4 regions of the Hydrogenophaga sp. RWCD_12 genome follow, and region 1 is predicted to be linked to each of the others. Evidence: predicted binding sites of a transcription regulator. Region 1 holds the regulator's gene; each other region holds the start of a gene.
What was found. Region 1 encodes FNR, which switches genes on or off when oxygen is low (the NO sensors DNR and NnrR bind a similar motif). Its sites were predicted from a motif close to TTGATNNNNATCAA; they were not measured.
Positions count from the first base shown of each region.

Region 2: the regulator FNR is predicted to act here: its motif matches at 1,013-1,026, upstream of ACLIJ1_RS17735 (hemerythrin domain-containing protein).
Region 3: the regulator FNR is predicted to act here: its motif matches at 1,112-1,125, upstream of cyoA (ubiquinol oxidase subunit II).
Region 4: the regulator FNR is predicted to act here: its motif matches at 1,326-1,339, upstream of cobA (uroporphyrinogen-III C-methyltransferase).

Region 1 covers NZ_JBKIXC010000005.1:496,408-498,605, reverse strand. Annotated here, with positions in the region: gene hemN (oxygen-independent coproporphyrinogen III oxidase) at 1-361, opposite strand, end outside; gene fnr (fumarate/nitrate reduction transcriptional regulator Fnr) at 537-1,256, shown strand; gene ACLIJ1_RS20950 (hypothetical protein) at 1,317-1,610, opposite strand; gene ACLIJ1_RS20945 (hypothetical protein) at 1,658-1,897, opposite strand; gene ccoG (cytochrome c oxidase accessory protein CcoG) at 1,990-2,198, opposite strand, start outside.
Region 2 covers NZ_JBKIXC010000004.1:469,822-472,019, reverse strand. Annotated here, with positions in the region: gene ACLIJ1_RS17745 (peptidoglycan-binding domain-containing protein) at 1-414, opposite strand, end outside; gene ACLIJ1_RS17740 (lysozyme inhibitor LprI family protein) at 460-888, opposite strand; gene ACLIJ1_RS17735 (hemerythrin domain-containing protein) at 1,108-1,701, shown strand; gene ACLIJ1_RS17730 (hypothetical protein) at 1,874-2,198, shown strand, end outside.
Region 3 covers NZ_JBKIXC010000002.1:870,609-872,806, forward strand. Annotated here, with positions in the region: gene ACLIJ1_RS11295 (MFS transporter) at 1-932, opposite strand, end outside; gene cyoA (ubiquinol oxidase subunit II) at 1,159-2,198, shown strand, end outside.
Region 4 covers NZ_JBKIXC010000001.1:256,407-258,604, forward strand. Annotated here, with positions in the region: gene ACLIJ1_RS01250 (substrate-binding domain-containing protein) at 1-303, opposite strand, end outside; gene cobA (uroporphyrinogen-III C-methyltransferase) at 385-1,230, opposite strand; gene ACLIJ1_RS01260 (cytochrome D1 domain-containing protein) at 1,471-2,198, shown strand, end outside.

The DNA of each region.
Region 1 (2,198 bases):
ACAGGAAGGTGGGCGTGCCTCCACCCAGGTGCAGCTGGGAAACGCTGTGTCCCCTGCCAAAGTGCTGCACCTGCAGTTCAACCTCGCGCGAGAGGTAGCGCAGGTATTCGGCGGCGCGCTCGTGGTGTTTGGTGATGACCTTGTTGCAGGCGCAGTAGTAGCACACCGATTCGCAGAAGGGAATGTGCACATACAGCGACAGCGGCAAAGCCAGGGAGCCCGCCCGGCGCTGCTCCAGTGCCTGGATATAGTCGGCTTCGGCGAAGGCTTCAACAAAACGGTCCGCCGTCGGATATGACGTGTACCGGGGGCCCGGGATGTCAAATCGCTTGAGAAGTTCGTCGGAAATGGCGTGGCTCACAAACAGTTCTCCAGTTCAGGCGACGAATGTGCCGCAAGGCCTTGGAGAGGCCCTTGATCAAGATCAAGCGGCCCTCTGCCCCGCGGGTTTTCCCTTGTGACCCTTTCACTGTCCCGCCGCGCCTTGATGCTGGCGCCAGCGATGGGTTAAGCTTCGCCACAATTCCGGAAGAATTATGGATATTCAAAGCATCAAAGTGGCTTGTTCGAGCTGCAACCTGCGGGAGTTGTGCTTGCCCATGGGGCTCAATCCCGAGGAGATGGACAAACTCGACAACGTCATTTCGACCCGCCGACGGATCAAGCGGGGATCGGCGTTGTTCAACACCGGGGACAAGTTCACTTCGCTCTATGCCGTCCGATCCGGATTCTTCAAGACCAGTGTCACCACGGCCGATGGGCGTGACCAGGTCACCGGCTTTCAAATGACGGGTGAAATCATCGGCATGGATGGGATCGTCAGTGACCGCCATTCCTGTGATGCCATCGCGCTGGAAGACGCCGAGGTCTGCGTCATGCCGTTTGACCAGGTGGAAGAGCTTTCGCGGGAGTTCACGACCTTGCAGCACCATGTGCACAAGATCATGAGCCGGGAAATCGTGCGTGACCACAGCGTGATGCTTCTGCTGGGCAGCATGCGGGCGGAAGAACGTCTTGCGGCGTTCCTCCTCAATCTGGTCCAACGTCTGCACGCCCGCGGTTTTTCGCAGTCCGAGCTCATCCTGCGCATGACACGCGAAGAAATCGGCAGCTATCTCGGCATGAAGCTCGAAACGGTGAGCCGTACCTTCTCCAAGTTCGTCGACGAGGGCATCATCGAGGTCAAGCAGCGCTACGTGCACATCAAGAACACCGACGCGCTCAAGCAGATCGTGAATCCACAGACCTGCCGCTGAGGAAGCTCCCGACATGAAAAAGCCCCGCATCAGCGGGGCTTTTTGTTTGCACAGGCTGAGTCAACAACACTGGCCATTCCTGGCGCAATCCTCCGGGCGTTGCCCCTCGGGCACCGGGCAGCGGTTGACTTCGAACGGAGACATGGCCAACAAGGTGGTCAGCGCGCTGGAGGCCATGGTGATGCCCCAGAAGACAAAAAAGGCCAAGGTATAGATCGCCTGTCGCGAGAGCCCCAGCGGGTTTCCGAACCAGTGCAGGTCACCGGGATCGACCATCGCAAACACGATCATTTCCAGCACCGCCGCCACCAGGAAGGCGGGCCACGCTATCCACATCCACCGTTGAGTCTTCATGAACTGTCTCCTTGTTCGCTTGACGCCTCAACCGGTGTGTGGGGCGCTTATTTCGTCGGGTCCGTGGTACCTACGACCGGTGAGGCCGCGTGATTGCGCGCCTGACCGGCAGGCTGCAGGGTGATCAACGCATCCACCCGCGCCTGCCCCTGCAGTTTCTGGGCAGCTGCGAGGTCGCGTTCGTAGTCCGCCTTGTTGAGCACCGGGTCCGGATGACTGGCGGCGATCACAAACGTCGCCACACTGGCCACCACCACTGCCAGGGGGCCACCAACCACCATCCACATGTGGGGGACCTTCCACCATGGAGTGCGGGTGGAATTGTTGGAGGCAGTTGGTTGGGCAGACATGGCGTATGACATGGATATGAGCTTTCAGTTTAGCGCGGAACGATGAAAACGGCCTTCTCGATCACCTGCGCCACGTCCGGCCCCTGGGAACGAATGGTGAAATGGATGGGGTGCGAGCCTGCAGGTGCGACGTTCGGAGGTGTCTGAACCCGGATCGCGACCGAGCGAACTTCCGTCGGAAGGACCTCCGCCTGGCTTTCGGACGCGATCATCACGCCCTCAAGACCGTCCACGCTGA
Region 2 (2,198 bases), on a different contig from region 1:
ATCGGAGATGAAGCGAATCGACGGGTTGTTTCCTTGACCATTGCCATGACTGAGCAGGTCGCTGCGCAGCGCAGAGAGTCCCGCCGCGTCGCTAGGAAACGGCAGTTGATTGGCCCGTGCGTAGGCGGAAGCCTGGCCGATGATGGCGTCGACATAGGAGGCCTCTCCAGCTTTCAGCGAACGGCTTTCGATGGCCCCCAAGGGCCAGTTGCCTCGCTGACCGAGGTCAACCTGGATCGTTCCAATGGAATACCCGCTGTTGTCCGCGACACTTGAGACAGTGCCCCATTGACTCGGCGTGACCCCGGCAACACTGAGCCGATAGGAACTGCCACCACCTTCGGTTCCCCGGCCAACCACGAAGTAGACCGCCCCGCTGCGTTGGGTTGGGTCGTTGATGTCGATATTGGTCATGTTCTTTTCCTCCCTTCATTTGCTGAGCCAATACGGCTCGCTGCGTCAGTTCAAATCCAGATGCTGCTGCAGCTGTTGGCGACGCTGAACGATCCACATGATCTCGTTGGTCGAGACGGAAAGATCTGAGCTGCCGAGCTGGGGGTAGTAGACAGAGGCCGCGAATGCCGTTTCTGCGGTGACGAACGCTTTCCAGGCGGCCTGCGATTTCGCCAGCTCTGCGCGCTGCGGATCCTTGAGCTTGGTTGAGAGGCTCTTGTAGAGCAGTTCAAGTTGACGGTATTGCCACGACTTTTCGTTCTGGATGCAAGGCGCCTGCTCCAGCCGCCCATTCGCCTTCTTCATGCATTCCAGGTACGTCTTGCTTTCCAGCTGACCCAGTGCAGGCGGAGCTTCCATGGTTTCGTTGGCCACCGTGGCGCAGCTGGCGGCGCCGAGCGACAGGGCGAGGAGGGCAATGCGGATCGTCTTCATGGTGTGGGTATGTGACAGCAGGGATGTGTCCAGGCGGTTGCCCGGAGGGGTCAAAAATGCTAACACTTTGGTTTGCAACCGGATGTAAAGGCAACCCCTTCCAGGGGGAGGCCCGGGAGCAGCCTTGACGTGGGTCAAGGCCCCCGGAAGCGCGCTCGGCCATAGTCCGGATCCATTCGCCGACCACCCGGTCGGTTTCGCATTCCCGGAGACAAAACCATGACCCACGAAGCCCTGCGCGTCATTCGCGAGGAACACGCCACCCTGGCAGCCATGCTGCAGTCGCTGTTGCAGCTGGTGCGGCGCGGGCCCGAGGTCAGCGGGCAGGACGACTCGGCGCGCTTCTTCGACGTGCTGCGCGCGATGCTGTTCTACATCGACGAGTTTCCCGAGAAGCACCACCATCCCAAGGAATCGGATCTGCTGTTTCCGCGTGTGGTCAAGGCCGCGCCGCACACGATGGCGACGATCGATCAGCTGGAGCGTGATCACATGCGCGGCGAACCCCGGGTGCGCGAGCTGATGCACCTGCTGCTGGCCTGGGAGCTGCTCGGCGAAGGGCGCCGCCAGGCCTTTGTCGACGAGGTCACGCGTTACATCGAGTTCTACCAGGAGCACATGCGCCTGGAAGAAACCATCATCCTGCCCGAGGCCGAGCGTCATCTGACCGAGAGTGACTGGCATGCGATGAACGCAGCATTCGCGACCAACCAGGACCCGCTGAACGGCCGCATTCCCCGCGATCCGCAGTTCGACCGCCTGTTCACGCGCATCGTGATGAAGGCGCCGGCGCCGATCGGTCTCGGCCAGTAACAGTCTGCGATGGCCTGAAAGATGCTGCAGGATGGCCACCACCCGTGAAAGCGGGTGAGTGACCGGTGATTGGGGGATGGGTTGGGTGAAATGCCCCGCTTGTGCACCGGAGTCGGGTGAATTCACGCGGTGGCCCATGGTTTGCCGCACATCTTTTCAGGGGGACACGCTCATGTTTCAGACCATCATCCGGGGCCTTCGCTGCGCTCCGATCGCAGCCGCCTTCGCACTGCCATCGTTCGCCCATGCCCAGCTCGTCCCCGACTGGAGCGCGTCGGTCGCGGCCCAGGTCGTGGCGCCTGCGCTTGCTGTGGACGGTGGTCGCAACAGTGTGGTGGCAGCAACCCTGCTGGGGCTGCCGGTCGTGGTCCACAAGTTCGGGCCGACGGGCACCGAGCTGTGGCAGCGCAGCCTTGCTGGAGCCGGTGTGGCGAGCCGGGCCTTTGATGTGGTCACGGATGCCACCGGCAGCATCGTGCTGGGGGGCGCCGTCGTGG
Region 3 (2,198 bases), on a different contig from region 1:
CCGGCGGCCAGGAAGGCGCCGATCACCTGCACGCCCAGCACCTCGGTCACCGGCTGGCTGCCCTGCAGCGAGATCCAGGACAGGGGGAACACCGTGACCAGGTGGAACAGGGCGAAGCTGGCCAGGGCAGCGAAGGCGCCCAGCAACACATTGCCGCCTTCGTCGCGCATCACGCGGTGGACCGACACCGGCTGCAGTTCGCGGTCGCTCAGCAGCCGCGAGTACGACTGCCCCACCACCAGGCGCAGGCGGGCGAACAGCGCGACCACGTTGATGGCGAAGGCCACGAAGAAGGCGTAGCGCCAGCCCCAGGCCAGGAATTCCTGGTCGTCCAGACTGCCGCGCAGGTAGGCGAACAGGCCGGCGGCGAGCACGAAGCCCAGCGGCGCACCCAGCTGGCCGATCATGGCGTACCAGCCGCGGCGCTCCGGCGGGGCCGACATCGCCAACAGGGAAGGCAATCCGTCCCAGGTGCCGCCCAGTGCCAGCCCCTGGCCGACGCGCAGCACCAGCATCAGTCCGATGGCGGCGACGCCCTGGCTCTGGTAGCTGGGGATGTAGGCCATGCCCACGGTGCAGATGCCCAGCAGGAATAGTGCAATGGTCAGCTTGGTGCCGCGGCCCCAGTGGCGCTGCACCGCCATGGACAAGGCGGTGCCCAGCGGCCGGGCGACGAAGGCCACCGCCAGCAGGCCGAAGGCCGCCAGGGTGCCGTCCAGGGGCGACAGGAAGGGAAACAGGAAGGCCGGGAACACCAGCACGCAGGCGATCCCGAAGACAAAGAAATCGAAATACTCGGACGAGCGGCCGATGATGACGCCGACCGCGATTTCGCCGGAGGTGACGTCTTCGTGGGTGTCGGCCCTGGACAGGGCGGAGGGGCTCTCTTCAAAACCGGCCTGGGGGTGGGCGGCGAGGGCGGGGCTGCTCATGAAAAAGTCTCCTGTAGGTCGTGTGGCGTGTCGCCAACATCCTTCTACACCCCGGGGGACAGGCGGGCAATCTGGGGTTTTCCCAGCGTGCGTTACCGCAATACAGGGCAAGTCCGCCTTGACATTGGACAAAATGTCCAATCGACAAACGCGGTGGGGTCGGTAAATTCGTGGACGAATTGATTTTTGTCATCCGCTTTTACCCACCAAGAAAGCTTCTCGCCCCATGCCCCGTCTGTTTTCTTCGTTCCCGCTCCGGGGAGGCCTCTGGCTGGCGGTCGCCGCCGCGGTGGCCCTCCTGACGGGCTGCAGCAAAGCCGTCGTCCTGAACCCCGCCGGTGACATTGCCGCCCGGCAGGGCCAACTGGTGGTCCAGGCCACGCTGCTGATGCTGGTGATCATCGTGCCGGTGATCACCCTCACGCTCTGGTTCGCCTGGAAGTACCGCGCGTCGAACACCGCCAACACCGAGGCGGACTACGCCCCCGACTGGCACCACTCGACCGTGCTGGAGCTGGTGATCTGGAGCGGGCCGCTGCTGATCATCATCGCGCTGGGCGCGATCACCTGGATCGGCACCCACAAGCTGGACCCGTACCGTCCGCTGGACCGCATCTCGGCATCCAAGGCGCTGGCCAAGGACGTGAAGCCGCTGGAAGTTCAGGTGGTGGCGCTGGACTGGAAGTGGCTGTTTTTCTACCCGGAACAGGGCATCGCGACGGTCAACGAGGTGGCCGCGCCGGTGGACCGCCCGATCGTGTTCAAGCTGACGTCCAGCACGACCATGAACGCGTTCTACGTGCCGGACCTGGCCGGAATGATCTACACCATGCCCGGCATGCAGACCGAACTCAACGCCGTCATCAACAAGGCTGGCGTTTACCAGGGCAAGTCCGCGCACTACAGCGGCGCCGGTTTCTCCGGCATGACCTTCAAGTTCCTGGGCCTGAGCGACGGCGATTTCGCCCAGTGGGTCGACAAGGCCAAGGGCGAAGCGAAGACGCTGGACCGCAGCGCCTACGTCAAGCTGGTGAACCCCAGCGAACGCGACCCGGTGCAGCGCTTTGCCTCGGTCGAGGCGGGCCTGTACGACAAGGTGCTCAACCGCTGCGTCGAAGACGGAAAGATGTGCCTGCACCACATGATGGCCGTCGATGCCCAGGGCGGTGAGTCCTACCTGAAAGCACAGGGCCTGAACCTGCCGCAGGACATCTGCACCGCCGAAGAGTCGATCAAGGTGGTGGCCGAGCTGAACACCCGCGCCGC
Region 4 (2,198 bases), on a different contig from region 1:
TGTCGAGATGTCGGGGCGCGGCGTGCCGGCCGGAATCGCGACGGCGACGGCCGAACGCACCATGTCGACCCGGGTTGCTTCCTGCACATGACCGTTGGCGGCGAGCTTTTCGATCGCGTCCGAAGCCAAGGCCACGATGTCGAAGGCTTCGCCGGCCTGCACGCGCTTGGCGGCGTCGACGCCGCCGACCGAGGTCACGGTCACCGCGACCTCCCGATGTTGCTTCGCGTACTCGGCCACCAGATCGGCCAGCAGGGCCTTGGTGGCCATCGAAGAGATCAGGGTCAGGGGTGTGGTCGGCATGGCGTGGGCGGGCGTGGGTGGAGCCTGCCAGCGTAGCAAACCGGGCGCCGTCTGGCCCCGGGTCGGGCGTTCTTTCTGTTATCAGGCCGCGGCATGGAACGCCGCGGGCGCGTCGGCCCCGACCGCCGGCGCAGCCTGCACCAGCTGGGCCCGCACCGACACCACTCCGCCGATCATGATCAGCGCAGGTGGGCGCACCTGGTGACGCAGCGCCAGCGCGGGCAGCTCGGCCACCGTGCCGGTGATGCAGCGTTCGTCGGGCAGCGTGGCTTTTTCGACCAGCGCGGCCGGCGTGTGCCCGGGCAGGCCGTGGGCCTGCAGCTGGCGACAGATCTCGGGCAGGTTGTTCACGCCCATGTAGAGCACCACGGTCTGGCGCGCGCGGGCCAGCATCGCCCAGTCCATGTCCAGTCCCTGGCCGTCGCGCAAGTGGCCGGTCGCCAGGACCAGTGAGCAGGCGTGGTCGCGGTGGGTCAGCGGGATGCCGACCGAGGCGGCAGCACCCTGCGCCGCTGTCAGACCGGGCACCACGGTGAACGGGATGCCCTCGGCGGCCAGTGCCTGCGCTTCCTCGCCGCCGCGACCGAAGATGTAGCCGTCGCCGCCCTTGAGCCGCAACAGCGAGCGGCCGCTGCGGGCCAGCCGCACCATGAGTTCGATGATCGAGGCCTGCGGCAGGGTGTGGCGCGAGGACTCCTTGCCGACGTAGATGCGCTCGGCGTCGGGGCTCAGATGGTCCAGTACCGCCGGGCTGACCAGGTGGTCGTACAGCACCAGCCGCGCCGCCTGCAGTGCCTTCACCGCCTTGACCGTCAGCAGTTCGGGGTCTCCGGGACCGGCACCGACCAGGGTGACCGTGCCCGGGGGGACCAGGGCGCCATCGGCGGGGACAGGCCGGGCGGGGGTGAGCAGGTTGACCAGGTTCATGCAGTGCTCCGTCGTCATGGGGCGGCGGCCCGGCAGGTACGCCGGGCCGTCTGTGTGGTTGGTGCCCATTGTTGGGAAGCCACGAAGGGCCGTCCTTGAACCAGTTCAAGGACAGGCTGCGCCGCTGTGCCGACCATGGTTCCCGTGCGCACGGCCATGGACAGCCGCCGGGCGGACGGGCCACGGGTCCTCCCAGGGACGGCCACTTCAAACGCTGATCCACGACGGAGAGAGAACACCATGAAATCCCGCACCACGATTCGCCTGACGATGCTGGCGATGGCGGCCCTGGTTGGCGCTGGCGCGTTTGCGCAGACGGCGGCCGACAAGAAGGTCAGCCCGGCCGAGGCCAACTACCAGGCTGGCGGATCGCCCCTGGCCACCGAGCCGATGTACCAGGCGACCAATCCCAAGGCGCCGCCGATGACGCAGGCCGAGTTCGACACCGCCCGCAAGATCTATTTCGAACGCTGCGCGGGCTGCCACGGCGTGCTGCGCAAGGGCGCGACCGGCAAGCCGCTGACCCCGGACATCACCGTGGGCAAGGGCACCGACTACCTCAAGGTGTTCATCGCCTACGGCTCGCCGGCCGGCATGCCCAACTGGCAGACCAGCGGCGAACTCAATGAAAAAGAAGTGGACCTGATGGCCCGCTACATCCAGCACGACGCTCCCACGCCGCCGGAATACAGCCTGGAAGACATGAAGAAGACGTGGAAGGTCATCGTTCCGCCGGAGAAGCGTCCGACGAAGAAGATGAACAACTACAACATCGCCAACATCTTCTCGACCACGCTGCGCGACACCGGTGAAGTGGCGCTGATCGACGGTGACACGAAGCAGATCATCAACATCGTCAAGACCGGCTACGCGGTGCACATCTCGCGCACCTCGGCGTCGGGCCGCTACCTGTTCGTGATCGGCCGCGACGCCAAGGTCAACATGATCGACCTGTGGATGGAAAAGCC